2 linked regions of the Frondihabitans sp. PAMC 28766 genome follow. The protein of the gene in region 1 interacts with the protein of each later gene in a pairwise test. Links are inferred from orthologs where the notes say so. Each region holds a gene or a part of one and is shown in the gene's direction. Other genes may lie near its edges.

Region 1 (14,585 bases):
ACACCGACTCGCTGCACTTCCAGGCCGTGTCGCTCTCGACCAGTCAGGGCACCCAGCCGGGTCTCGCCGTGGGGTCGACTCTCGACGTGCCCACCGCCGGCCAGTACGAGCTCTACCTCGTCTACGATCTGAGCGACGCCCAGAAGACGCTCGACTTCATGCAGCAGACCCTCGCCATCGGCTCGATCGCGCTCGTGCTGCTGATCGCCGCGATCACCTACGTGGTGGTGCGGCTGGTGGTCGGGCCGATCCGGGTGGCGGCCGAGACGAGCGAGAAGATCGCCGCCGGCCACCTCGAAGAGCGGATCCCCGAGGCGGGGCAGGATGTCATCGCCACCCTGGGCCGCTCCTTCAACGGCATGGCCGACGCGATGCAGCGACAGATCGAGCAGCTCGCCGACCTCTCGCGCATGCAGCAGCGGTTCGTCTCCGACGTGTCGCACGAGCTGCGCACCCCGCTCACCACGATCCGGCTCGCCGGCGACCTGCTGTTCGACAATCGAGATGGTTTCGACGCCCCCTCGGCACGGACGGCCGAGTTGCTGCACACCCAGGTCGACCGGTTCGAGCTGCTGCTCGCCGACCTGCTCGAGATCTCGCGGTTCGACGCGGGCGCCGTCGAACTCGAGATCGAGCCGGTCGTGCTCGTGCACCTGGTCGAAGAGAGCGTCGAGGAGTTCGGCCCGCTCGCGGCCAGCGCGGGCTCGCAGATCTCGGTGGACGGCCGGGGCGGCTACTTCGAGGCCGAGGTCGACCCTCGGCGGGTCCGGCGGGTGCTGCGCAACCTCCTGGGCAACGCGATCGAGCACGGTGAGGGTCGCACGATCGTCGTCACGGTCGACAGCAACGCCGAGGCCGTCGCGATCGCCGTCGACGATCACGGGGTCGGCATGAGCCCGGAGAGCGTCGAGCGGGTCTTCGACCGGTTCTGGCGGGCCGACCCCTCGCGTCAGCGCAGCATCGGCGGCACCGGACTCGGCCTCTCGATCAGCCGTGAGGACGCCCAGTTGCACGGCGGTCGTCTCGAGGTTCGCTCGGCACTCGGCATCGGCACGCGGTTCGTCGTGACCCTGCCGCGGACGCACGGCGCCTTGATCCTGTCGTCTCCGATCGGTGTCGACTGGCCCGATGCCGACGCGGCAGCGCTCGACCGGCCCGTTCTCGAAGGGGGTGCCTCGTGATTCGTCCGCGCCGCGCGGTCGCCGTCGCCCTCGGCATCCTGTTGGCTGTCGCGCTCGCCGGCTGCGCCAACCTGCCCTCCGGCGGCGGCGTGCAGACCGGCCAGAAGATCACCAGCAACGTGCAGAGCGACATCGAGTACCTGCCGTCGGGCCCCGTCGCGGGCAGCGACCAGGAGCGCATCGTGCGCGACTTCATCGAGGCGGGCACCGGTTCGCAGAGCAACTACGGGGTCGCTCGCGAATACCTCACCAAGTCGTTCGCGGCGAAGTGGAACCCGCGGGCCAGCGTGATCGTGCGGCAGGGTTCGGGCACCGTCACCGCGCAGTCGCCCACACAGGTCACCTACACGGTGCAGACGGCGGCGACGGTCGATGCCAGCGGCCACTACACCGAGTCGCAGCCGTCGACGAACTCCACCCTGACCTTCCGTCTGCAGAAGGTCGGCACCGAGTGGCGCCTGTCGTACGCGCCACCCGGCATCGTGCTGACGACGGCCAACTTCGACCTGGTCTTCCGCCCGCACGCGGTGTACTTCTATGACCCGACGTACACCTACCTGGTGCCCGACGAGCGCTGGTTCCTGGCGCGGTCGTCGACCACGACCCGCATCGCCGAGGCGCTGCTGGCCGGGCCCTCGAAGTGGCTGCGGGGGGCGGTCGTGTCGGCCTTCCCCGAGGGCACGCAGCTGGCCCTCGACTCGGTCACGATCGACTCGGGCACGGCCCACGTCGACCTCTCGGGCGATGCCGGGTCGGCCGACGCCACCGAGCGATCCCGCATGCGGGCCCAGCTCGTCGCGAGCTTCTCGACGGTGGCCACGGTCAGTGCCGTCGACATCAGCGTCGACGGCGCGCACCTCTCGATCCCCGACGACGCGGGTTCGGTCGCGTCGACCGACCCTCCGGTCGACGCTCGGCCGTTGATCCTGGTGAAAGACGAGTTCGGTTTCGGGTCGTCGACGAGCGTCGCGCAGATCAGCGGGCTCTCGAAGGCCGTCGTCGCGCTGCACCCCACCTCGGTCGAGTACTCCGCCAAAGAGGGCGTCGCGGCCGTCGGCACCGCGGTCGGCGTCTCCGCCGTGCAGGGCAACGGCACGACCACGAAACTCGACCCGAGGCCGGGGCTCGTGGCGCCCACCATGGACAGCCTCGGCTACGTCTGGTCGGCCCAGTCGACCGATCCGCGCTCGATCACCGCCTACGGCATCGACGGCACCCCGCACACGATCACGACCTCGCTGCCGGCCGACCAACAGCTCGTCGCCTTCAAGATCTCGCGCGACGGCACCCGCATCGCGATGCTGCTCGACGCCGACGGCACCACCCGCCTCCTGGTCGCGGCGATCCTCCGCGACAGCAAGCACGTGCCGACAGGCCTCGGCGACGCCCTCGACATCACGGCGCCGACGGGCACCCCCGTGGCCGTCACCTGGGTCGACGAGCTGACGGTCGCCACGCTGTCGACCGACAACGCCGGCGACTCGATGGTCTCCGAGCACGACGTGGGCGGGGAGTCCACCGACCTCGGCCGCCCGACGGGCACCGGCGTCGACATCGTGGGCGGCAACGGGGTCGACCGCGTGCGCGTCCTGACGTCCGACGGCGGCATCCTCGAGCCGCGCGGCAACGGCTGGGAAGACACCGGAATCACCGCGCAACTGCTCGCGACGCAGCGCTGACGTCCTCTCCCGATCGGCCTGTGGAGAACCGCCGGTCGTCCACAGATTCGTTCTTCACGGCGCCGCAGGATGCCATGGCTGCCACCTTCGAGCCATGTCCCGTTCTCTTCCGCCCTGGCTGGTCGACTCCCTCCGAGGCGCCCTCGCGCTCGTCTCGCCCTGTGACTGCGCCGGCTGCGGCCGCGCCGACGTCGAGCTCTGCACCCGGTGCCGTGCGACGCTCGCCTCGCCTCCGCCGGCGCACGTCACGCGGCTGCCGGACGGCACACCGTTGCGAACGGTCCTGACCTACGAGGGCATGGTGCGCGACGTCGTGCTCGCCTTCAAGCAGCAGGGCCGCCTCCGGCTCGCCCGGCCCCTCGGCCCGGCCATGGCGCGGGCGCTCGAGCCCTGGCCCGACGCCGAGGTTCTGCCGGTGCCGGGGTCGGCCCGGGGGCGGCGGGTGCGCGGCTATGAGCCCGTCGAGCTGCTGCTGAAGGCCGCAGGGAGGGTGCCCTTCCGGCCGGGGTTGCGGATCCTGCGCGCCACGGGGTCGCAGAAGCATCGGTCGCGGGCCGAGCGGGCCGACGCCCGGCGAGGCAGCATGCGGGCCTCGCCTCGCCTCGCCGGGCGGCGCGTGGTCGTCGTCGACGACGTCACGACGACCGGGGCCAGCCTCGCCGAGGCCGTCCGGGCAGCGCGCTCGGCCGGCGCCGATGTCGTCGGGGCGGCGAGCGTGGCCGCCACGCCGCTCATGTCTGAGAAGGGCGTGTGATGTCGCCGGTCTCTCGTGTGAATGACGTCACAGTCGGGCGAATCGGAGAACATCACGTGACACGTGAGCGTCCACCTCGTTACGGTGGGCAGACGAGGCGTGAAAGCACTACCGCCTACACGAACGGCGGCACGCTGGAGTGGCTGGGAGAACGTCATGGACATTTCCGTAACGGGTCGAAACGTCGGGATCACCGATCGGTTCCGCGAATACGCCACCGAGAAGTCCGAGAAGGTCGCAGCTCTCGCGCCGCGCGCTCTCGCCTTCGAGATCAAGGTCACACGGCACAACGAGAAGTCGTCCGGGCAGTCCGGCGACGACCGCGTCGAGCTGACCCTGATCGGCCCGGGCCCGCTGGTGCGGGCCGAATCGAGCGGGCCCGACAAGTACGTCGCGTTCGACCTGGCGATCGGTCGCCTGCTCGAACGCGTGCGACGAGCGAAAGATCGCAGCAAGGTGCACCGCGGCCAGCATCGGCCGACGTCGCTGCACGAGGCCTCGGCGGCCGACTTCAGCCACACCGGCATCACGCCGGCCTCGGCAGAGACCCTCGAGCAGGTGCGCACCGGCGTGGTCGAGAGCGTGCCCGACGACAAGACAGAACTCGAAGACGAGTACTGCCCCGTCGTGATCCGCACGAAGGTCTTCTCATCCACCCCGATGACGGTCGACGACGCGCTCTACTACATGGAGCTCGTCGGGCACGACTTCTACCTCTTCACCGACTCCGAGTCGGGCCGCCCCAGTGTCGTCTACCGGCGCAAGGGCTGGGACTACGGGGTCATCGGCCTCGACGACCAGGCGCCCGTGCGCCAGGAGACCGAGATGGCGATCCGCGGCGGCCTCGTCAGCTGACCGTTCCTTCCGTTCGCGCCCTGGGAGGCGGCTCGGCACGGAGCCGAGCCGCCTCCCAGGGCAGCGGTCACTAGGCTTGGTAAGATCACGGGCTGGTATCAGCACCACACACTTTGGGAGTTTCCGTGGCCAATGTTCTCGAGAAGGTCCTTCGCGTCGGCGAGGGTCGTACGCTCCGCAAGCTGAAGGCGTACGCCAAGGCCATAGGCGACCTCGAAGAGGACTTCAAGAGCCTCACCGACGACGAGCTCCACTCCGAGACCGCAGAGCTGCGCGAGCGCTACGCGAACGGCGAGTCGCTCGACGACCTCCTGCCCGAGGCCTTCGCCGCTATCCGAGAGGCCGCAACCCGCACGCTCGGCATGCGTCCCTACGACGTCCAGCTGATGGGCGGCGCCGCCCTCCACCTGGGCAACATCGCCGAGATGAAGACGGGCGAGGGCAAGACGCTCGTCGCGACGACGGCGGCCTACCTCAACGCCATCGCCTCGCGCGGCGTTCACGTCATCACGGTCAACGACTTCCTCGCCAGCTATCAGTCCGAGCTCATGGGGCGCGTCTTCCGCGCCCTCGGCATGACGACCGGCTGCATCCTGGCCGGCCAGACGCCGGCCGAGCGCCGCGAGATGTACGCCGCCGACATCACGTACGGCACGAACAACGAGTTCGGTTTCGACTACCTGCGCGACAACATGGCGTGGCAGGCGGCCGACATGGTGCAGCGCGGCCACTTCTACGCCGTCGTCGACGAGGTCGACTCGATCCTCATCGACGAGGCTCGCACCCCGCTCATCATCTCCGGCCCGTCGAACGGCGAGGCCAACCGCTGGTTCGCCGAGTTCGCGACTCTTGCACGCCGCCTCCAGGCCGACATCGACTACGAGGTCGACGAGAAGAAACGCACCGTCGGCGTGCTCGAGCCCGGCATCGAGAAGGTCGAGGACTACCTCGGCATCGACAACCTCTACGAGTCGGCCAACACCCCGCTCATCTCGTTCCTGAACAACGCGATCAAGGCCGACGCCCTGTTCAAGCGCGACAAAGACTATGTCGTCATCAACGGCGAGGTGCTGATCGTCGATGAGCACACCGGCCGCATCCTGTCGGGTCGGCGCTACAACGAGGGCATCCACCAGGCGATCGAGGCGAAGGAGGGCGTCGAGGTCAAGGCCGAGAACCAGACCCTCGCCACGGTCACACTGCAGAACTACTTCCGTCTCTACAAAAAGCTGTCGGGCATGACGGGCACGGCCGAGACCGAGGCCGCCGAGTTCATGTCGACCTACAAGCTCGGCGTGGTGGCCATCCCCACCAACCGGCCCATGGTGCGAAAAGACCAGACAGACCTCGTCTACAAGAACGAGACCTCGAAGTTCGAGCAGGTCGCCGAAGACATCGCCGAGCGCAACGAGGCGGGCCAGCCGGTGCTGGTCGGCACCACGAGCGTCGAGAAGAGCGAGTACCTCTCGAAGCTCCTGGCGAAGAAGGGCATCAAGCACGAGGTCCTCAACGCGAAGAACCACGCTCGAGAGGCGGCCATCGTGGCCCAGGCCGGTCGCCTCGGCGCCGTCACCGTCGCCACGAACATGGCCGGTCGAGGCACCGACATCATGCTCGGCGGCAACGCCGAGTTCCTCGCCGTCGCCGAGATGAATTCGCGCGGGCTCAGCCCGGTCGACACCCCCGACGAGTACGAGGCCGTGTGGGACGACGTGTTCGCCGAGAAGAAGACGGCCGTCGAGGAGGAAGGCGACAAGGTGCGCGACGCGGGTGGCCTGTACGTGCTCGGCACTGAGCGCCACGAGTCCCGCCGGATAGACAACCAGCTGCGCGGCCGCTCGGGCCGCCAGGGCGACCCTGGCGAGAGCCGTTTCTACCTGTCGCTCACCGACGACCTCATGCGCCTGTTCAACTCCGGTGCGGCCGAGTCGCTCATGGGCCGCGGCAACGTGCCCGACGACCTCGCCATCGAGAACAAGATCGTGGGGCGGGCCATCCGCTCGGCCCAGTCGCAGGTCGAGGGGCGCAACGCCGAGATCCGCAAGAACGTCTTGAAGTACGACGACGTGCTGAACCGCCAGCGCGAGGCGATCTACTCCGACCGCCGTCACATCCTCGAGGGCGACGACCTGAAGGACCGCGCCGAAAACTTCCTCGAGAGCGTCATCAACGAGGTCATCGAGTCGCACACCGGCGAGGGCAACCCCGACGACTGGGATCTCGACGCGATGTGGACCGAGCTCGGCACGCTCTACCCGATCTCGATCACCATCGACGAAGTCATCACCGAGGCGGGTTCGAAGGGCAAGGCCACTCGCGAATTCCTCGAGAAGGAGATCCTCTCCGACGCACGCGTCGCCTACGCCGCCCGCGAGGAGTCGCTCGGCGACTCGGCCATGCGCGAGCTCGAGCGCAAGGTCGTGCTCTCGGTGATCGACCGCCGCTGGCGCGACCACCTCTACGAGATGGACTACCTGAAAGACGGCATCGGCCTCCGTGCGATGGCTCAGCGCGACCCGCTCGTCGAGTACCAGCGCGAGGGCTTCGCGCTCTTCCAGAACATGATGGGCGCGATCCGCGAAGAGTCGGTCGGCTTCTTGTTCAACCTCGAGGTCGAGGTGCAGAGCATGGTCGGCCACGAGGGCCACGATCACGGCCCGATCATCGCGGCGAAGGGCCTCGGCGAAGGCGACAACGCCGACGCCGTGCTCAACTTCTCGGCACCCAACACCGAGGGTGAGGTCGAGGTGCGCGACCAGCGCGGTCACCTCGAGAAGGCCGAGACGGCCCGCGCTCAGCGTCAGCAAGAGGTGACCGAGCGCCTGGCCGACCCCGAGATCGCGGCAGCGCGCGCGACCTCCGGCTCGACCGAGGCCTCTGGTGGCGACGGTCAGCCCGCCAAGCGCGGCGCCTTCGGCCAGACCACCACCGCCACCGACGAGCCGGCCAACAACCGCGCCGAGCGTCGCTCGCAGAAGCGCAAGTAGCCGCTCGCGGCTGCGCGCCAGAGGGGCTTCGGTTCGCCGGGGCCCCTCTGCTGTGCGTACCCGCCGCTCGTCGTTCAGAGAGACCTCGTCTTTCGGCCGAGGTCCCCGCGCCGCGGCGCTGGGACGTCGGCCGAAAGACGAGGTCTCACCGACTAGAGCACGTGGATCGCGGTCGCGCGCCAGCGTGCCCCCATCGCTTCGAGCCGGATTGCGACGGCACGGCTGCGTGCCCGCCCGTGCATCACCACGACCGCCTCGACGACGCCCGCATCGGGCTCGGTGAGCCGAACAGCGCCGACCGAGAACGTCGGGCGCGGGGCCGACGCGCTGCGGGCGCTTCGGGCACGCGTGGCGAGCACGCAGCGCTTCAGCAGGTGCCGGTAGACCTCGTCGGAGACCCACCGGGCGATCTGCTCGATGTCGCGAGCCCCGGCCAGGATCTCGATCACGCACCGAGCGAGGTTCGTCACGAGCGGCCGTGGGTCGGGCAGGACTGCCGCGGCCGCGAGCGTGGCTGTGGCCGTGGCCGTGGCCGTGGCCGTGTCCGTGGCCGTGTCCGCGGACGGGCCGACGCTGCCACCGTCGCCTGCGTCGTCGGGCTCCTCCGGGCTCTCGTCGCGGGGCACCGCCCGCAGGCTCGGGGGAGTCACCCCGGGCGCGGTGGCATCATTGCCGGCCGGCGGGTGGGCGCCCAGGGGAAGGGGAGGGAAGGGGAGATTCGACTCGGCGGTCGTCGAGATGGTCATGGTGCTGCTCTCGCTCGTGAACGGACTGAGCGCCCCGCTGCGACGGGCGTAGCATCAACATATGACATTCGAAGGGATCGACACGCCGCCATGTCGAATTCTGTGGACAACTGCTTCTAGGCGAGAGAAGAAAGCCTCAGTCGATGTCGTCCGACGGGGGAGGGGTGGGCCTTCGACGCTGGTCGAAGTCGGACACGGCTCCGAAGTCGAAGCCATTGAAGAGGGCGGATCGCCGAGCCTCCTCGTACTTCGCCTCGATGTAGGAGTCGAGCTCGCTGCGCTCGATGCGCCACTCGTCTCGCGTCCCGATCCTGATACCCCGCAGCTCGCCCCGCTCGAGGAGTCCCTCGATCTCGCCATCGTCGAGGCTGAGCATCTGGGCCACCTGCGAAACAGCGAGAAAGAGCCGGTCGGGCCGCTCGCGATCCTGAGGCTCCATACGTCGATTATCGGCCCTCGTGCGCGGTGCGACCATGGAGCGAGCGGCGGTTAGGCTGAACGACGTGTCGACGCTCAGTGATCTCGTTCTCGCCCAAGGCCTCTCGTCGGAGGCCGACGTCGAGTGGCTGCACCTGCTCGTCGGCGACTGGCAGCTGCTGGCCGATCTCGCGTTCGCCGACATGGTGCTCTGGGTGCCGACCGACTCCGGAAGCTTCGTGGCCGTCGCGCACGCCCGCCCGTCGAGCTCGGCGACGCTGTTCTACCGCGACTTCGTCGGGCACGAGGTGCGCCCCGAGTGGCGCGCGCAGATCAGTCAGGCGTTCGAGACGGCTCAGATCGTCGATTCGGCGGCTCCCGACTGGTACGAGGAGACTCCGACGCGTGTGCGTGCCGTGCCCGTTCTTCGGCGCCTGGGGGCCAGCCGCCCCGACATCAGCGAGCACCCGGTCGCAGTCATCACCCGCCACACGAACCTCTCCGAGGCGCGAACGCCCAGCCGCCAAGAGCTCACCTTCAACCAGTGCGCCAACGACCTCTTCGCCATGATCGCAGCTGGCGACTTCCCCGACCTCGGCGCCCCGACCGGGCCGCGACGCGGTGCGCCCCGCGCGAGCGACGGCCTCCTGCGGCTCGACGTCGACGGCGTCGTCGTCTTCGCCAGCCCGAACGGCCTCTCGGCGTTCAACCGCATGGGCTTCCTCGGCGAGCTCGAAGGCGAGAGCCTGGCCGAAGTCACGACCGAGCTGCTCTCGGGCAAGCTCGTCGTCGACGAATCGCTGCCGCTGGTGGTCACCGGTCGTGCGCCGTGGCGCACCGACGTCGAGGCGAAAGGCGTGACCGTGTCGCTGCGGGCGATCCCGCTGCGCGACCGGGGCGAGCGTGTCGGCGCGATCGTGCTGTGCCGCGACGTCACCGAGCTGCGCCACCAGGAGCGCGAACTCATCACGAAAGACGCGACCATCCGCGAGATCCACCACCGTGTCAAGAACAACCTTCAGACGGTCGCGTCGCTGCTTCGCATCCAGGCGCGCAGGACGCAGACGGACGTCGCCCGCGATGCCCTCAACCAGGCCATGCGCCGTGTCGCGTCGATCGCCGTCGTGCACGACACCCTCTCCGAGGGGCTCAACCAGAACGTCGACTTCGACACCGTCTTCGACCGGGTGCTGATGCTGATCGCCGAGGTCGCCTCGAGCCACAACACCACGGTGCGTCCGCAGCGCACGGGCAGCTTCGGCGAACTGCCGTCGGAGTACGCGACGCCGCTCGCGCTGGCGCTCACCGAACTCGTCACGAACGCCGTCGAGCACGGCCTCGACGGTCGCGACGGCGACGTCGAGATCAATGCGCACCGCACCGATGACGAGCTCACGGTGAAAGTGCGCGACAACGGTATCGGACTGCCCGAAGGCAAGGTCGGCTCGGGGCTCGGCACTCAGATCGTGCGCACGCTCATCCAGGGAGAGCTCGCGGGCACCATCGACTGGCATACGCTCGTCGGCTCAGGCACCGAGGTCACGATCGACGTGCCACTGCGCTGGCTGCAGCAGCCGGCGTAGCCGGCGCTCGCCACCGCGTGCCCTTACCTTTTCGGCAGGTTCTGCCCGTCTGAAAGGGCTGGACGTGCCGAAAAGGTAAGGCTGTGCGGGCACAGGTAGCCGCGACCGGCGACAGCCGCGACCGGCGACAGCCGCGACCTGCGGCAGACGCACGAAGGGCGCGTCACCCGCCGACAAACCGGCTGGTGACGCGCCCCCGGCGCAACTGCTGTGATCTCTGGAGTTGTGTGCTGATCGGCCAGAGCTAGCTGGCGCGACGGGCGCGAGCAGCGCGACGCTTGAGCGCGCGACGCTCGTCTTCGCTGAGGCCGCCCCAGACGCCGGAGTCCTGAGACGTCTCGAGTGCGTACTGGAGGCAGGTCTCGGTGACGGAGCAACGACCGCACACCGCCTTGGCCTTGTCGATCTGGTCGACGGCGGGGCCCGTGTTCCCGACGGGGAAGAAGAGCTCGGGGTCTGCAGTCAGGCAGGCGGCCTTGTCACGCCAATCCATCTATGGGTACTCCTTTGGTAACGCACGTCTGGGCATGCCGAATGGGACAGCGAAACGCCGGACGTTCTGTGAGGGGAAAGAAAAGAATGTGGGAGGCACGCACAGCGATGTACGCGTCACTTCGACCTCGAATATGGTCGCATACTGGTGTGACCAAATCAAGGGGTTAACGGGAGGCCTTCAGCGTGACTGGACCACTGGCAAGCGGAGTCGACGGCAGCGACAGGCGACAGCTGTCGCGGCGTCGCCCGGCTCTGCTCTGGCTGCTGATTGTGCTGATGGCAGCCGAATTCGTCGCGGTCGCGGTGATCACCGTGGTGTTCATCGTCGACCTGTTCGTCGCGCCGCCCGTCTCGTACGCCGCCGGTATCGCCGTCATCGTCATGGCGGCGGTCGCCTCGGTCTGGCTCGGCTTCATCGTGGTCGCCGCCTGGAAGGGCCGAGCGTGGATGCGCGGCGCCTCCATCGTCTGGCAGGTGCTGCAGTTCGCCATCGGCCTCGGCTGCTTCGAGGGCCTCACCGCGGCGCCCGTCGTCGGCTGGCTGCTCGTGGTGCCGGCCGTCGCGATCGTCGCGCTGCTCGTGTCGCCGCCGATCCGCGCCGTCACCGACCGCCGCGACTAACGCAGCAGACCCGCGGTCGCCGCTCGCGGCGCGGGGAGGCCGTCCGCCCCAAAACCGTCTGCCCCAGGGAGGAAGTGTCCGTTCGGGAGGAAGCGCCGACCTCCGGGGAGGGACAACGGCACGGGCCGCTCTCTCCAGGAGGATGAGGGGCACGCCGGCACTGTGCCGGGAGGAACGGCGGCACCGTTCTCCTCCCGCGCATCTGCTTCCTCCCGCAGCGACACTGAGCCGGGAGGAAAAACGCGGTGCTTGGGCGGCTGGACTACCTCGGCATGCGCAGACATCCTCCTGGCAGCAGAGCCGAGACGCAGGATCCTGACGGGGCGACAGGATCCTGACGACTCGCGCTCCCCAGGTCAGGCCGCGTCGAGCCCCAGCTTCTTGCGCAGCGACTTCACGTGGCCCGTGGCCTTGACGTTGTAGAGCGGCAGCTCGACGGTGCCGTCCTCGCCGACGACGATCGTCGAGCGGATGACGCCGGTGACCGTCTTGCCGTAGAGCGACTTCTCGCCGTAGGCCGCGTACTCGTTGTGCACCGTGAGGTCGAGGTCGCTCAGCAACGGGAAGTTGAGGCCCTGGTCGTCGCGGAACTTCGCCAGATCAGCGGTCGTGTCTTTCGAGACACCGAGCACCTGGTAGCCGGCCGACTTCAACGAGTTGATGTTGTCGCGGAAATCGCACGCCTCGGTAGTGCACCCCGGCGTGCCCGCCGCCGGATAGAAGTACACGATGACCTTCTCGCCCCGGTAGTCGTGCAGCGAGACCGGCTTGCCCGTCTCGTCGGGAAGGGTGAAATCGGGGGCCTTCTGGCCCGCCTCGAGACGATCTGACATGGTTCTCCTCCGGTGACATGACTGGTGCCGCACCCGTTCGGCCCGGCTCCGACTTCATGCTAATGTTGTTCCTCGGTTGCAGAACTCCGGTTCACACAGCCAACGCACCTCTAGCTCAATCGGCAGAGCAACTGACTCTTAATCAGTGGGTTCTCGGTTCAAGTCCGAGGGGGTGCACCGGCAGGCCCGATCCCACGTGGATTGGGCCTTTCTGTTTGTCTGCGGGCCCCAGCCGTCCCTGCGAGAATTGCTGCATGCCCGTCCATGGTTCCCCGCTGCAGCGCCTCGGCTTCCTCACGATCGGGTCGTTCGACCCCGCGGCCCCGGCTGCCGGCCATGAAGACACCCTGCGGGTGATCGAGCGCGGCGAGCAGCTCGGCTTCGACAGTGCGTGGCTGCGTCACCGGCACCTGCAGCCCGGCATCTCGTCGCCCGTCGCGATCATGGCTGCGGCATCGCAGCGGACAAGCCGCATCGAGCTCGGCACCGCGGTCACGCCGATCGGGGCCGAGAACCCGTTCCGCCTCGCCGAAGACCTCGGCACCGTCGACGTCCTGCTCGGCGGCCGCCTCAACCCCGGCTTCTCAGCGGGAACCCCGATGAACTTCGACCTCTACCGTGACGCGATCTACCCCGACACCGCCGACCAGGAGGACCTCGGCTACGACCGCCTCCTTCGCTTCCGCAACCTGGTGCGGGGCGACCTCGTCAGCGAGTCGCCGGGCCGACGGGGAATCGAGGAGTTCAGCGGCATCGTCCAGCCGCACAGCCCCGGCCTCGCCGATCGGCTCTGGTGCGGCGTCGGCAGCACCCGTTCGGCGGTGTGGGCGGGCGAGAACGGGTTCCACCTGCTCGCCTCGAGCGTGACCCGCGCCGAGCAGGGCACCGATTTCGCCACCACCCAACGCGCCCAGATCGATGCGTACCGCGACGCCCGCCCGGCCGGCGCGTCCGCCCGCGTCTCGCAGGGCCTCGTCGTCGTGCCCACGGACTCGGCGACGCCGGAGCAGCGCGCCCGCTACGCCGCCTACGCCGAATCGCGGGCAGGGCGCGTCGGCGTGCCCCAGGGCCCGGGCAAGCTGCTGTTCGCGGCAGACCTCGTCGGCACCTCCGCCGAGATCGCCGACACACTTCACGCCGACCCCGCCTACCAGGCCGTCGACGAGGTCGCGTTCGCGCTGCCCTTCGCCCTCGAGCCCGACGACTACGCGCAGATCCTCACCGACCTCGCCGAGCACCTCGGCCCCGAGCTCGGCTGGGCGCCGACCGCCGCCTGACACGAGGCCTGTCCCGCATCAAGGATCTGGCCCACGCGATGGCGACCTCGGAGAGCTGCCGTGCGATCTGTCCGGCGTACTCGACGACCCACACTCGCCCTGACACGCGTGCCTCAGCGGTGAAACCCTGGATCTTGGGGCCCGGAGAGGTGACGAGTGACTGACGCCGACGAGGCGGGGATCGAAGGCTCGTCAGTGCAGGCGCAGATACTCGCCCAGTGGCGCCCATGCACCGAACTCCGGAATGTCGACCCAGTGCTTCGCCAGATTCAGTCCCTCGCCGTCGGCGTCATCGGTGGGGAGAGGCTCCCGGCGCTTGTCCCAGGTGTCGACGTGGAAGCTGCCGTCGACCTCGAACGTCGCCGTCTCGCCGGCGACGGCCTCCTGAAGTGGGTGGTGCCCACCGGGGGCGTAGGTGTACTCGGTGCTCTCAGTGAGGAACAGGCGTCCGTCGATCGACTTGAAACCATAGATGAAGCACAGATTATGGGCCATGTCGATGAAGTGGACGTTGGCCATCTCGGCGCCGGGAAGCACCTCGACCATGAACTCGGGGTTGTCGGTGATCGCCACGTCGTCCCGGAAGGCGGCGACGGTGAACCAGTGGTCGGGAGCTGGGACCTGGCCTGCGTAGCGCGCGCGGGCCTCGTCTTCGGTGAGGACGCGGCGCGGCTGCCAGGCGTCGCGGTCCCAACTCGTGCAGTACACGTACTTCATGGCAGCCCCCGATCAGTCGAGACCCACGGTAGCGTGCATCCGGAGAGCGAACCGCAGCCCGCGATCGAGGAGCCACGCACGCTCGGCGGAGCCGTCGCCATGTCCGTCCTCTCCGGGAGCGCCCTGATGATCGCGAGCATCGCCGACCTCGTGGCGTACTCGACCGCAGGCGGCATCGAAACGCCCAACCACGGGAGCAGTGTCAGGTCGCCCAGACCGCCATGAAGATCGGCTGGCCCCTCTCCCTCGCACTCTGGTGGATAGGCCTCGGCTTCACCATCTGGGTCGCCAAGTGGCGCTCGGGTGGTCCACCGGGCTCGTCGCGCTCCGAGCGGGCTTCGCCGTCGGCGTCACCCAGATCGCCACACTCGGCCAAGCAGCCTCCACCGGCACCTGACGGCCAGAGCGCTCAAGGCGATCGAGGGGGAACATGGAAATCA
Region 2 (13,968 bases), 1.1 Mb from region 1 along the record:
ATCGGCCCGACGCTGGTGCGGAGCATCATCGACACTCTCCACCCGCTCACGAGCGAGGCACCGTCCGATGCCGAGCAGTTTTCCGCAGAGTAGGGCGCGACACGCCGACTAGGATCGGTTCATCCTCCGAGACCACGATCCTCCGAGACCACGAGAAGGGCGGTGCCTGTGAGCGACGCTTCCGAGCAGCAGGACGTCCTCATCGTCACGGGCATGAGCGGCGCCGGCCGGTCGACGGTGGGCAACGCCCTCGAAGACCTCGGCTGGTACGTCGTCGACAACCTCCCCGCTCAGATGCTGCGGCCGCTCATCGACCTCGCCGAGCGCGCCGGCGACTCGCTGCCGAAGATCGCCGCTGTGGTCGACGTGCGCGGCGGTCGGCTCTTCTCGGAGGCGCAGGAGGCTGTCCGGGCGCTGAGGGAGTCGATGCCCACGAAGGTGCGCGTCCTCTTCCTCGACGCGACCGACGCCGCCCTGGTGCGGCGGTTCGAGCAGGTGCGTCGCCCGCACCCTCTCCAGGGCGGCGGCACCCTGCTCGACGGCATCCTGGCCGAACGCAGCCGCATGGAAGAGCTGCGCGAGACCAGCGACATCATCATCGACACGTCCGAGCTCAACATCCACCAGTTGGCCTCGTCGATCACCGAGAAGTTCTCGGGGCCCGAGACCGCGGGCGTCCAGGTCACGGTGCTGAGCTTCGGCTTCAAGTACGGCATTCCCGCCGACGCCGACATGGTCGGCGATGCGCGCTTCCTGCCCAACCCGTTCTGGGTGCCCGAGTTGCGCTCGCAGAACGGCCTGGACGCCCCCGTCGCCGAGTACGTGCTCGGCCAACCCGGCGCGCGCGAGTTCATCGAGGCCTTCGGCGCCGCCCTCGAGCCGGTCATGGCCGGCTATCAGCGAGAAAACAAAAGGCACGCTACGATCGCCATTGGCTGCACGGGGGGCAAACACCGGTCGGTGACCCTCGTCGGCGAGCTCGCGGCTCACCTCCGCGGCCTGCCGGGTGTGGCCGTCAGCGTGAAGCACCGCGACCTGGGCCGAGAGTAGCCGCCCGCACGATTCTGGCAGCCGCACGCCCGATCCGCCCCCGAACACGTAAGGAACCGTCTTGGCACAGACCGCCGACGTCAAAGAAGAACTCGCTCGCGTCGAGGTGTCGAAGACGACGACCCGGGCGGCCGAGGTCGCCACGGTGCTCCGCTTCGCAGGCGGCCTGCACGTCATCTCCGGCCGCATCGCCGTCGAGGCCGAGCTCGACAGTCCGCAGGTGGCGCGGCGCGTGCGCAAAGACCTGGCTGAGCTCTACGGTGCTCGCAGCGACGTCTCCGTCATCGCCGCGACCGGCCTCCGCCGCACCAGCCACTACCTCGTCCGCATTCACGAGGCGGGCGAGACCCTCGCGCGCCAGACCGGTCTGATGGACGCCCGCCGCCGCCCCGTGCGCGGCCTTCCCAACCGCCTGACCACAGGATCGAGGGATGACCTCGCTGCCATCTGGCGCGGCGCCTTCCTCGCGCAGGGCACGCTCACCGACCCCGGGCGCTCTGCCGCCCTCGAGGTCGTCTGCCCGGGCAACGAGGCCGCTATGGCCCTCGTCGGCGCAGCAGGGCGTCTCGGGATCGCTGCGAAGGCTCGCGAGGTGCGGGGCGTCCACCGGGTCGTCATCCGCGACGGCGAGGCCATCAGCGCCATGCTGACGCAGATGGGCGCCGTGAAGAGCGTCCACGAGTGGGAGGAGCTGCGGCAGCGCCGCGAGGTGCGAGCCACCGCGAACCGTCTCGTCAACTTCGACGACGCCAACCTCCGACGCTCGGCCCAGGCCGCCGTCGCCGCGTGCGCCCGAGTCGACCGCGCGATGGAGATCCTCGGCGACGACATCCCCGAGCACCTTCGCTACGCGGGCGAGCTGCGCCTCGCGCACCGCGACGCGAGCCTCGACGAGCTGGGCCACCACGCCGACCCGCCGATGACGAAAGACGCCGTGGCGGGGCGGATCCGTCGCCTCCTGGCGATGGCCGACAAGAAGGCCTCCGACTTGAACATCCCCGGCACCGAGGCCAACCTTCCCGCCGATCTCGAGCTGGACTGACGGCCCAGGCTCGTAGGACGACCCCCTTCGGTCGGGGTTTGCTGAGCGTTCGCGAAACGAGCGATCACCGTTTGCTGAGGCGTCACTACACTGACAACGTCCCCCGAAGTGGTGCTCTGGTGCGCCACGGGCCCCGCGAGCGAGGAGAACACCGATGCTTGAATACACCCTGCCCGACCTTCCGTACGACTATGCGGCTCTTGCTCCGCACATTTCGGCTCAGATCATGGAGCTGCACCACGACAAGCACCACCAGACCTACGTCACCGGTGCGAACACTGCGAACGCGCAGCTCGCCGAGGCCCGCGAGTCGGGCAACCTCGGAGGCGTCAACAAGCTCGAGAAAGACCTGGCCTTCAACCTCGGCGGCCACGTCAACCACTCGATCTTCTGGACGAACCTCTCGCCCGACGGCGGCGACAAGCCCACCGGCGACCTCGCCTCGGCGATCGACGACCAGTTCGGGTCGTTCGACAAGTTCACCGCGCACTTCACCGCCACCGCTCTCGGCGTGCAGGGCTCCGGCTGGAGCGTGCTCGCGTACGACGTCCTCGGCCAGAAGCTCAGCATCTTCCAGCTCTTCGACCAGCAGGGCAACGTTCCCTTCGGCCTCGTGCCGCTTTTGATGCTCGACGTCTGGGAGCACGCCTACTACCTCGACTACAAGAACGTCCGCGCCGACTACGTCAAGGCGTTCTGGAACATCGTCAACTGGGACAACGTCCAGGCCCGCTACACCGCAGCAGCCTCCAAGACCCAAGGCCTCCTCGTCTTCTAGCCTCGTCGTATCCTGCGGCCTCTGCGCTACTGTCGTAGAGGCCCAAAGCTCCCCACTGTGAAGCCCCAAGCCCCGCCACGAGCGCCTCAGGCGCCATGAAAAACTGGAGAACCATTGAGCGTCAAGATCGGTATCAACGGCTTCGGCCGAATCGGCCGCAACTACTTCCGCGCAGCCCTCGCCAAGGGCAGTGACCTCGAGATCGTCGCCGTCAACGACCTGACCGACAACGCGGCTCTTGCCAACCTCCTCAAGTTCGACTCGATCACGGGCCGCCTCGACGCGACCGTCGAGCTCGACGGCGACACCATCGTCGTCAACGGCAAGCCCATCAAGGTCTTCGAAGAGCGCGACCCCGCCAACCTGCCCTGGGGCGAGCTGGGAGTCGACATCGTCATCGAGTCGACCGGCTTCTTCACCAAGGCCGCCGATGCGCAGAAGCACATCGACGCGGGCGCCAAGAAGGTCATCATCTCCGCTCCGGCCACCGGCGACGACATCACCATCGTCCTCGGCGTGAACGAGTCGGGCTACGACCCGGCCAACCACCACATCATCTCGAACGCGTCGTGCACCACGAACAGCCTCGCGCCCCTGATGAAGGTCTTCCTCGACAACTTCGGCGTCGAGCGCGGCCTCATGACGACGGTGCACGCTTACACGGCCGACCAGAACCTCCAGGACGGCCCGCACAAGGACCCGCGTCGTGCACGCGCCGCGGCCCTCAACATCGTGCCGACCTCGACCGGTGCCGCGAAGGCCATCGGCCTCGTGATCCCCGAGCTGGCGGGCAAGCTCGACGGCTACGCCCTCCGCGTCCCGGTGCCGACCGGCTCGATCACCGACGTCACGCTCGAGACGAGCACACCCGTCACGGTCGAGCAGATCAACGCGGCCTACAAGGCGGCTGCCGAGGGCGACCTCAAGGGCATCCTGCTCTACTCGGAAGACCCGCTGGTGTCGAGCGACATCCGCACCGACCCGCACTCGTCGATCTACGACTCTGGCCTGACCAAGGTCATCGGCAACCTCGTCAAGATCACCTCGTGGTACGACAACGAGTGGGGCTACTCGAACCGCCTCGTCGACCTCGCCGAGTACGTCGCAGCCAAGCTCTAGTGCCGACACACGACGGGCTACGTACCGAACGCACGAATCGATAGGCAGCAACTCATGGCTCTCCGCACCCTCGAGTCCCTCGGCGAACTCGCCGGCAAGCGCGTCATCGTCCGCTGCGACTTGAACGTGCCGTTGAAAGACGGCGTGATCACCGACGACGGCCGCGTGCGCGCTTCCCTGGGCACCCTCCGCACCCTGATCGGCGCCGGCGCCCGCGTCGTCGTCATCTCGCACCTCGGCCGCCCCGACGGCGAGCCCAAGCCCGAATACAGCTTGGCTCCCGTCGCTCTGCGACTGGGCGAACTCCTCGGCACCCCCGTGGCGTTCGCCCCGTCGACGACCGGCACCGAGACGGCTTCCGCCGTCGAGGCACTCGCCGACGGCGAGATCCTGGTGCTCGAGAACCTCAGGTACCAGGCCGCCGAGACCTCGAAGAGCGATGAGGAGCGCCAGGCCTTCGCTCGCGAGCTCGCCGCGTTCGGCGACGTGTTCGTCTCGGACGGCTTCGGCGTCGTGCACCGCAAGCAGGCCAGCGTCTACGACCTGCCGCAGCTGCTGCCCAGCGCGGCGGGCTCGCTGATCGAGACCGAGCTCGGTGTGCTCGACCGCCTCACCGAGACGCCCGAGCGCCCCTACACGGTCGTGCTCGGAGGCTCGAAGGTCTCCGACAAGCTCGGTGTCATCGAGCATCTGCTGCCGCGGGTCGACAACCTGCTCATCGGCGGCGGCATGCTCTTCACCTTCCTCGCGGCCCAGGGCCATGCGGTCGGCAAGAGCCTGCTCGAGGCGGACCAGCTCGATCGCGTGCGCGGCTACATCGCCGAGGCCGAGTCGAAGGGCATCCGCCTCGTGCTGCCCACCGACGTGGTCGTGGCATCCGGCTTCGCGGCCGACGCCGACCACGAGACGGTGGCTGCCGACGCCATCGACTCGACGACGTTCGGCGATGCCGGCATCGGCCTCGACATCGGTCCCGACACGGCGGCCGCGTTCGCGGACATCGTCGCGTCGTCGAAGACCGTGTTCTGGAACGGCCCCATGGGCGTGTTCGAGTTCCCGGCCTTCGCCGCCGGCACCAGGACGGTCGCCGAGGCACTGACACACGTGGACGGTCTCGGCGTCGTCGGGGGAGGCGACTCGGCCTCGGCCGTTCGCGCCCTCGGCTTCACCGACGACCAGTTCGGGCACATCTCCACCGGAGGTGGCGCCAGCCTCGAGTTCCTCGAGGGCAAGAAGCTGCCAGGCCTGGAGGTCCTCGGATGGTAACCGCACGACGCCCGTTCATCGCCGGCAACTGGAAGATGAACCTCGACCACCTGCAGTCGATCGCCTTCGTCCAGAAGCTCGCCTGGAGTCTCAAAGACGCCAAGCACAACTTCGGAGACGTGGAGGCGGCGATCTTCCGCCGTTCACCGACCTCCGCAGTGTGCAGACGCTGATCGACGCGGACAAACTCGAGCTGGAGCTGGGGGCGCAAGACCTGTCGGACAACGACGATGGCGCCTTCACCGGCGACATCTCCGGGGCGTTCCTCGCCAGGCTCGACGTGAAGTACGTCATCGTCGGCCACTCCGAGCGCCGCATCGTCCACGGCGAGACCGACGAGGTCGTCGCGGCGAAGGTAACGGCTGCGCATCGCAACGGCCTCATTCCCGTGATCTGCGTCGGCGAGACGGCCGAAGACCTCGAGAAGCACGGCCCGAGCGCCGTTCCCGTCGCTCAACTCGGCGCTGCCCTCGAGTGGCTTCCGGCCGGCGGCGAGATCGTCGTGGCCTACGAGCCGGTGTGGGCGATCGGCTCCGGCCAGGCGGCGACGCCCGACCAGGCCGAGCAGGTCTGCGCGGCCCTCCGCGACACGCTCACCGAGAAGCTGGGGGCCGACCAGGCCGCGGCGACCCGCATCCTGTACGGCGGCTCGGTCAAGTCGGGCAACGTCGCGTCGTTCATGCGCGAGCCCAATGTCGACGGCGCTCTCGTCGGCGGCGCGAGCCTCGACATCACCGAGTTCGCGAGCATCGTCCGCTACCAGAACCACGTCGGCGTCTAGACCCGACGGTGCCGGGCGCGGCATTTCGCCTCCGCCCGGTTATAATCGTTAGCGGCCCGAAACGCTCGAAAGGTTTTCCGTGCAAATTCTCCAAACCGTCTTGTATGTCGTGCTCGGTATCACGAGCCTTCTGCTGACGCTTCTCATCCTGCTGCACCGCGGTCGCGGTGGCGGGCTCTCCGACATGTTCGGCGGCGGGGTGACCAGCAACCTCGGCGCGTCCGGTGTTGCTGAGCGGAACCTCAATCGCATCACAGTCATCCTCGGCCTCGTGTGGTTCGCTTCCATCGTGGTCCTGGGGCTCATCACCAAGTTCACGGCGGGATCGTAATGGCATCAGGCGGCAGTGCAATCAGGGGTTCTCGCGTCGGCGCAGGCCCCATGGGCGAGCAGGATCGGGGGTTCCACGCCGAGCGAATCACCGTCTCCTACTGGGATGCCCTGGGCAACGAGGTCGTGCGACACTTCGCGGCGAACGTGCCCGAAGAGGAGATTCCCGAGACGGTCGACTCGCCGTCCACCGGCCTTCCTGCCGGGCGTGACAAAGACAACCCCCCGGTCGTCGCCAAGCTCGAGCCGTACAAGACCCACCTCGCGTACGTGAAAGAGCGTCGCACCGAAGAAGAGGCTGCTCAGCTCCTCGACGAAGCCCTTCAGCAGCTTCGTCAGCGTCGCGGCAAGATCCCGACCCCGGCGAAGAAGTAGGCGGCAGCACACCAACGACGAAGGCCCCGAACGAATGTTCGGGGCCTTCGTCGTCGTCGATCTAGTAGGTCGAGGCGATGAGCTGTTCGGGCACCTCGGCCGCAGCGTCCCGGTCGACGAAGAAGACCGTCCGCTTGCGACCCTTGACCCCGGCGACAGGCACCTGGTCGGCACCGGCGCCCGCGAGAGCGAGGCCGAGCGAGGCCGCTTTCTCGGCACCGGCGAGGATCATCCAGACGCGCTGCGAGTTGTTGATCGCCGGCAGGCTGAGGGTCAGGCGCTCGGGCGGCGGCTTGGGGGAGTCATCGATGGTCAGCACAGTGGGCGACGTCTGCAGCACCTGCGGCTTGTCGGGGAAGAGCGAGGCGACGTGACCGTCGGGCCCGACACCGAGCAGCGTGATGTCGAAACGAGGCGACTCGTCGTCGGCCTGAGCGTGCTCCTTCAGCGTGGCGACGTACTGCGAGGCCGCCTCGGCGAGGTCGGCAGCGTCGTCGGTATTCGCCATGCGGTGGACGTTCTCGGGCAGGACGCCGATGTGGTCGAGCAGGTCGACGCCGTTCTGGCGATCGTTGCGGTCGTCCGAGTCTGCGGCGACGAAGCGCTCGTCGGCCCACCAGAACGACACCTTCGACCAGTCGACGCTGTCACGCGCCTCTGACCGGTTGATCGCGGCGAGCACCAGGGTGCTGACCGAACCGCCGCTGAGCACGACGGACGCGTAATCCTGCTCTTCGATGACGTCGATGATCTTCGTGATGAAGCGAGCGGCGACCGAGGCCCCCAGGGATTGCTTGTCGGGGTGAACCAGCACCCGGCGTTCATTCGTCACGTCTCAGTAGCCTCTATTACTGTCGTGACCTGTCAGGATGACAGGTCGAACTGCGTCAAACAGATGTCGCCTGGGTCTGCGTCACGGCTGGTCAGCACGGAGCAGGGCGACGCCGCTCTTGACGACATTGCCGAAGAGCGAGTCAGGGTCGAGTCTACGGAGTTCTTCGGCCAGGCAGTCGCGCAGGCCGCGGCGTGGCAGCGACAGGTCGTGCGTCGGCTGTTCGGGCTGCGAGAGCGTGGCGACGTCGACGAGCGAGCGCTCGAGCTCGATCGGCCCGGATGCTCGCACGAGCTTCACGCCGTGGATGCCACTCGAGCCGGTCGCGCGCGACGTGAGCTCGTGCTTGACGGGCACCTCGAGCTGCAGACGCAGCCAGGCGGCCAGCAGCAGCGTCGAGGGGGAGTCGGCGGCGCCGGACACCTCGACCGCGGTGACCGGCTCGTACGGCGGCTGGTCGAGAGCCGCCGCCAGCTGCGTGCGCCAGAGGGTGAGCCGCGTCCAGGCGAAGTCCGTGTCGCCCGGCTCGTAGGTCGAGGCCAGGTCGATGATCGACTGACGCGGGTTGCTCTGAGCGGCCGCGTCGGTGATCCTGCGCTGCGCGATTCGGCCGAGAGGCGACTCCGAGACGACCGCGGGCGCCTTGCCGGGCCACCACGCGACGACGGGGGCGTCGGGCAGCAGGAGGCCTGTGACGAGCCCCTCCTCGTCGCGGGCGATGTCGCCATAAGCGCGCAGCAGGATGACCTCGCTCGCGCCGGCATCGCCGCCCACGCGGATCTGCGCGTCGAGCCGGGGCTCTTCGGCGGACAAAATCTCATCGGCGGTCGAGATCACGATGACCCGCATCGGGTGCTCGCGAGACGCCTCGTTGGCGGCCTCGATCGCCTCCTCTTCGTGGCCCAGGGTCGTCGAGATGACGAGGGTCAGCACGCGACCGAGGGCGACGACACCGCCCTCTTCGCGGATCTTGACCAGAGCCTTTGAGACTCGGCTGATGGTGCTGTCGGGCAGATCGACGATCACGGACGCCTCCAGGTACGGCCGTCGCGGGCCATGAGTTCATCGGCACTGTGGGGGCCCCAGGTGCCGGGACGGTACTGCTCGGGCTGCCCCTGGGCGGCCCAGAAGCGCTCGATCGGGTCGAGGATCTTCCACGACAGCTCGACCTCCTCGTGGCGGGGGAAGAGCGGAGGGTCGCCGAGCAGGACATCGAGGATGAGCCGCTCGTAGGCCTCCGGGCTGGCCTCGGTGAACGCGTGGCCGTAGCCGAAGTCCATCGTGACGTCGCGAACCTGAGTGCCGATGCCGGGCACCTTCGAGCCGAAGCGGAGGGTGACACCCTCGTCGGGCTGCACGCGGATCACGAGGGCGTTCTGCCCCAGCTCGGCGCCGTCGCCGAGGCCGAAGACGTTCTCGGGCACGCGCTTGAAGACGACTGCGATCTCGGTGACGCGGCGGCCGAGGCGCTTGCCGGCGCGCAGATAGAACGGCACGCCCGACCAGCGGCGCGTGGCGATCTCGAGCCTGATCGCTGCGTAGGTCTCGGTGACCGACTCGGGGTTCATCCCAGCCTCCTCCAAGAAGCCGAGCACCTTCTCGCCGCCCTGCCAACCGCCGGAGTACTGCCCGCGGGCGGTGCCCTCGGCGAGGTCGGCGGGGATGGTGACAGCCGAGAGCACCTTCTCTTTCTCGGCGCGAAGGTCGCGCGCTTTGAAGCTGACGGGCTCTTCCATCGCGGTGAGCGCCAGCAGCTGCAGGAGGTGGTTCTGGATGACGTCGCGAGCAGCGCCGATGCCGTCGTAGTAGCCGGCACGACCGGCCACGCCGATGTCCTCGGCCATGGTGATCTGCACGTGGTCGACGTAGTTGCTGTTCCACAGCGGCTCGTACATCTGGTTGGCGAAACGGAGCGTCAGCAGGTTCTGAACCGTCTCCTTGCCGAGGTAGTGGTCGATGCGGAAGACCGAGTCGGGCTCGAACACCGTCTCGACGACCGCGTTCAGTTCGCGAGCCGTCTCGAGGTCGCTCCCGAAGGGCTTCTCGATGACGACGCGTCGCCAGGGTTTCTCGCCGTGGATGTCGACGGTGTCGTCGGCGAGACCGGAGTCCCGCAGCTGCTCGGTGACGAGCGGGAAGAACTTCGGCGGGATCGAGAGGTAGAAGGCGTGGTTGCCCATCGTGCCGCGCTCGACGTCGAGTTCGTCGATGGTCTTCTTGAGCAGCTGAAAGGCCTCCGCATCGTCGAAGTCGCCCTGCACGAAGCGGATGCCCTCTTTGAGCTGGCGCCACACGTCCTCGTCGAAAGGCGTGCGCGCGTGCTGCTTGACGGCCTCGTAGACGACCTGCTCGAAGTCCTGGTCCTCCCACTCGCGCCGGGCGAAGCCGACGAGGGCGAAGCCCGGGGGCAGGAGACCGCGGTTGGCCAGGTCGTAGATCGCCGGCATGACCTTCTTGCGCGACAGGTCGCCTGTCACGCCGAAGATGATGAGGCTCGACGGGCCGGCGATGCGGTTGAGTCGTCGGTCGGAGGGCAACCGCAGAGGGTTGTACTCCGGCGTGATTTCCACCGGTGCCATGTGTTATCCGATTCCTTGCGTCATGAAGCGGTCAGGGTCGAGAGCGGGCGCAGGATCGACTCGACCCCGCGCCCGACCGCCCATCAGCGGAGTGCGCCGAGAAGCGCCGGCAGAGCCGCCGCCACGTCGGTGACGGTGAGCGTCAGCACCGGCCGGCCGTGCTCGGCCAGGACGGCGGCGTCACCGGCGGCCTGAGCCGCGACGAGGGTGCCGAAGGTGAACGAACTGCCGGGAATGGGCAGATCGGTCTCGGGCACCTGTGTGATCTGCAGGAACACGCCGGTGGCCGGCCCGCCCTTGTGGTACTGCCCGGTGGAGTGCAGGAAGCGCGGGCCCCAGCCGAAGGTGACGGGCCGCTCGGTGCGGGTCGCCAGGATGTCGCGCAGCTCGGCCAAGGCAGGGTTCGCAACACGGTCGACGTAGGCCTGGATCGCCAGGTAGCCGTCGTCGGTCAGGTGCTTCAGCAGACCGGCCACGGCGTCGTCGAGACCATCGCCGAGGTCGATTCCGCCGCGCGAGCGCACCTCGACGCCGTTCGCCGTGAACGCGGCGGGCGTCGGCGCGGGGGCGGAGTCGAGCAGAGCCCGCGTCGCCGCCTTGGCCGACTCGACATCGGGCTGATCGAACGGGTTGATGCCGAGAAGGCGACCGGCCACGGCCACCGCGTACTCCCACACCATGAACTGGGCCCCGAGGGATCCGGAGATCTCGACCTCGCCGGGGGCGACCTCGCGGGTCTCCTCAGTGTTGGCGACGAACCGGACGATCTGCACGTCGTGCAGACCCTCGGTGATCTCGGGCGAGTCGAGGTCGAGCACGACGGGCAGGAGCCCGCGGCCCTGCTTGCCGGTCGACTCGGCGATCAGCTGCTCGGCCCAGTCGGGGAAGCCCTGGATGTGCGTGCCGTCGGCCACGAGGCCGATCTTGTCGCGCAACGGGCTCGTGCCGGCCAGGACGGCCCCGAGCACGAGGCCCGGGTTGTCCGGGCGATCCTGCGACAGCTCGACCGTCACGGCGCCAGCCTCGGCCAGCAACTCTTCGATGTCGGCCCCCGCGAGGCCCGACGGGACGAGCCCGAAGGCCGAGAGGGCCGAGTAGCGCCCTCCGATCGCCGGGTCGGCGGTGAAGACGACGTAGCCCGCCTCGCGAGCAGACTGCTCGAGCGGCGAACCGGGGTCGGTGACGACGACGATGCGGTCGGCGATGTCGGTGTAGCCGGCATCGTGGAAGGCCTTCTCGAACGTCGCCCGCTGGCTCGCCGTCTCGACGGTCGAGCCCGACTTGGACGAGACGATGAGCACGGTGTGCTTCAGGTCGTCGTTCAGAGCGGCGAGCACCTGGCCCGGCTCGGTCGCGTCGAGGACGGTCAGCTCGACACCGGCGGTGCGAGTGATGACCTCGGGCGCGAGCGACGAGCCGCCCATGCCGGCGAGCACGAAGTGCGTCAGGTGCTTTTTGTGCAGCTTCTTACGAAGCTCGGCGATCTGCGCCACCAGGGGGGCGGAGACCGAGACGGCCTCCGTCCACCCCAGGCGTTTGGACGCCTCTTCTTCGGCCTCCGGGCCCCACAGAGCGGGGTCCAGACCCGTGATGCCGGACGCGACGAGGTCGCGCACCAGCGTCGGGACGACGGACTCGACTGCAGTCGCAGCATCGCCCGACGCGGTGATGGCTACTGTCACTTAGCGGCGTCCAGAGCGGCCGTCACGGTGTCGAGCAGCTCGTTCCAGGAGACGATGAACTTGTCGACGCCCTCGGATTCGAGCACGGCCACGACGTCGTCGTACGAGATGCCCTGAGCGGCGATGTCGTCCATCACCTTGTTGGCGGCCGCGTACGATCCGGTGATCGTGTCGCCGGTGATGACGCCGTGGTCGAAGGTCGCGTCGAGCGTCTTCTCGGGCATCGTGTTGACGACCTCGGGGGCGACGAGCTCGACCACGTAGGTGGTGTCGAGCACGTTGGGGTCTTTGACGCCGGTCGAGGCCCACAGCGGGCGCTGCTTGTTGCCGCCCTCGGCGAGGAGGCCCTTGGCACGCTCGGTCGCGAACGCCTGCTCGTACACCTCGTAGGCGAGCTGAGCGTTGGCCACGCCGGCCTTCGACTTGAGCGCCTTGGCCTCGTCGGTGCCGACTGCCTCGAGGCGCTTGTCGATCTCGGTGTCGACGCGCGACACGAAGAAGGACGCGACCGAGTGGACCTTCGACAGGTCGATCCCCTTGGCCTTGGCCTGCTCGAGACCGGTCAGGTAGGCGTTGATCACGGCGCGGTAGCGCTCGAGCGAGAAGATGAGCGTGACGTTGACGCTGATGCCCTCGGCGATCGTCGCGGTGATGGCTTCGAGGCCCTCGACGGTCGCCGGAATCTTGATGAGGACGTTCTCGCGGTCGACTCGGGAGTGGAGCGACTTCGCCTGCTCGATGGTCTTTGCGGCGTCGTGCGCGAGGCCCGGCTCGACCTCGATCGACACACGGCCGTCGAAGCCGTTCGTCGAGTCGTAGATCGGCTTGAAGATGTCGCACGCGTTGGCCACGTCGCTGGTGGTGATCTCGAAGACCGAGTCGGTCACGCCTTTGCCGGCCTTGGCCAGCTCCGCGACCTGGGCGTCGTACGCCTCGCCCTTGGCGAGTGCGCCGGCGAAGATCGTCGGGTTGGTGGTGACGCCGACGACGTTCTTCTCGGCGATGAGCTTCTGGAGGCCCTCGGACTGGATGCGCTCGCGCGAGAGGTCGTCGAGCCAGATGCTCACGCCGGCAGCGGAGAGCTGCGCGGTCGGGGTCGTTGCTGTGGTCTGGATGTCAGTCATTTTCTTCTCTTCTTCTTCTCGGGGCTCAGAGAGCGGCGAGTTCGTTGAGGGACTCTTTCGCGGCCGAGACGGCGGCCTCGGTGGTGATGCCGAACTTCTCGAACAGGGTCTTGTAGTCGGCCGAGGCACCGAAGTGCTCGATCGAGACGCTGCGGCCGGCGTCGCCGATGTAGTTCTTCCAGCCGAGTGCGATACCGGCTTCGATCGACACGCGCGCCTTGACCGACGACGGCAGGACGGACTCTTTGTAGTCGTCGCTCTGCTCGTCGAACCAGTCGAGGCTGGGGGCGGAGACGACGCGGGCGTTGATTCCCTCGCCGCGCAGCACCTCGCGTGCCTCGACGGCGATCTGCACCTCGGAGCCCGTCGCGATCAGGATCACGTCGGGGGTGCCGCCCGGGGCCTCGGCGAGCACGTAGGCGCCCTTCGAGACGTACTTCGCCGAAGCGAAGGTGTCGCCGGTGGCCTCGCCCTCGCCGCGCTCGAAGACCGGGAGGTTCTGCCGACTGAGGGCGAGGCCCTCGGGGCCGGAGAAACGCTGAAGGATCGTCAGCCACGCGTAGGAGGTCTCGTTGGCGTCGGCCGGGCGGACCAGCGAGAAGTCGGGGATCGCACGAAGCGCCCAGAGCTGCTCGATCGGCTGGTGCGTCGGGCCGTCCTCGCCGAGGGCCACGGAGTCGTGGGTCCAGACGTAGGTGGTCGGCGCCTTCATGAGCGCGGCGAGACGGACGGCCGGGCGCATGTAGTCGGAGAAGATCAGGAACGTGCCGCCGAAGGGGCGCGTGTTGCCGTGCAGCACGATTCCGTTCAGGATCGCGCCCATGGCGTGCTCGCGGATGCCGAAGTGCAGCACGCGGCCGTAGGGGTTCCCCGACCACTCGTGGGTCGACCACTCGGTGGGGACGAACGACTTGGCATCGGTGATCGAGGTGAGGTTCGACTCGGCGAGGTCGGCCGAGCCGCCCCAGAACTCGGGCAGGACGCCGGCGATGGCGTTGATGACCTTGCCG

The links.
Region 2: the proteins of secA (region 1) and secG interact in binary tests that used the Escherichia coli proteins (3 or more experiments, as listed by UniProt). The link is inferred for Frondihabitans sp. PAMC 28766 from one-to-one orthologs.

Annotation. Positions count from the first base shown.
Region 1 is NZ_CP014513.1:3,722,763-3,737,347, reverse strand. The notes cover bases 4,220-7,656. They hold secA (preprotein translocase subunit SecA), read left to right. Parts: upstream 4,220-4,594; coding sequence 4,595-7,456; downstream 7,457-7,656. Other genes in these bases: AX769_RS25450 (Rv3235 family protein), read right to left, coding at 7,609-7,656; hpf (ribosome hibernation-promoting factor, HPF/YfiA family), read left to right, coding at 4,220-4,469. Also shown: MtrAB system histidine kinase MtrB, read left to right, coding at 1-1,181; AX769_RS17940 (GerMN domain-containing protein), read left to right, coding at 1,178-2,860; AX769_RS17935 (ComF family protein), read left to right, coding at 2,955-3,614; more of hpf, read left to right, coding at 3,771-4,219; more of AX769_RS25450, read right to left, coding at 7,657-8,202; AX769_RS17915 (helix-turn-helix domain-containing protein), read right to left, coding at 8,339-8,641; AX769_RS17910 (sensor histidine kinase), read left to right, coding at 8,706-10,202; AX769_RS17905 (WhiB family transcriptional regulator), read right to left, coding at 10,447-10,695; AX769_RS17900 (hypothetical protein), read left to right, coding at 10,881-11,318; bcp (thioredoxin-dependent thiol peroxidase), read right to left, coding at 11,675-12,151; AX769_RS17885 (LLM class flavin-dependent oxidoreductase), read left to right, coding at 12,406-13,428; AX769_RS17880 (hypothetical protein), read right to left, coding at 13,621-14,145. UniProt on the Escherichia coli protein: Required for protein export, interacts with the SecYEG preprotein conducting channel.
Region 2 is NZ_CP014513.1:2,640,513-2,654,480, reverse strand. The notes cover bases 4,922-7,741. They hold secG (preprotein translocase subunit SecG), read left to right. Parts: upstream 4,922-6,115; coding sequence 6,116-6,367; downstream 6,368-7,741. Other genes in these bases: AX769_RS12745 (glucose-6-phosphate dehydrogenase assembly protein OpcA), read right to left, coding at 7,655-7,741; pgl (6-phosphogluconolactonase), read right to left, coding at 6,803-7,573; AX769_RS12755 (RNA polymerase-binding protein RbpA), read left to right, coding at 6,367-6,741; pgk (phosphoglycerate kinase), read left to right, coding at 4,922-5,255. Also shown: excinuclease ABC subunit UvrC, read left to right, coding at 1-93; RNase adapter RapZ, read left to right, coding at 169-1,050; DNA-binding protein WhiA, read left to right, coding at 1,112-2,092; AX769_RS12780 (superoxide dismutase), read left to right, coding at 2,247-2,870; gap (type I glyceraldehyde-3-phosphate dehydrogenase), read left to right, coding at 2,985-3,989; more of pgk, read left to right, coding at 4,044-4,921; more of AX769_RS12745, read right to left, coding at 7,742-8,599; zwf (glucose-6-phosphate dehydrogenase), read right to left, coding at 8,596-10,152; AX769_RS12735 (glucose-6-phosphate isomerase), read right to left, coding at 10,236-11,834; tal (transaldolase), read right to left, coding at 11,831-12,958; tkt (transketolase), read right to left, coding at 12,984-13,968. UniProt on the Escherichia coli protein: Subunit of the protein translocation channel SecYEG. Overexpression of some hybrid proteins has been thought to jam the protein secretion apparatus resulting in cell death; while this may be true it also results in FtsH-mediated degradation of SecY.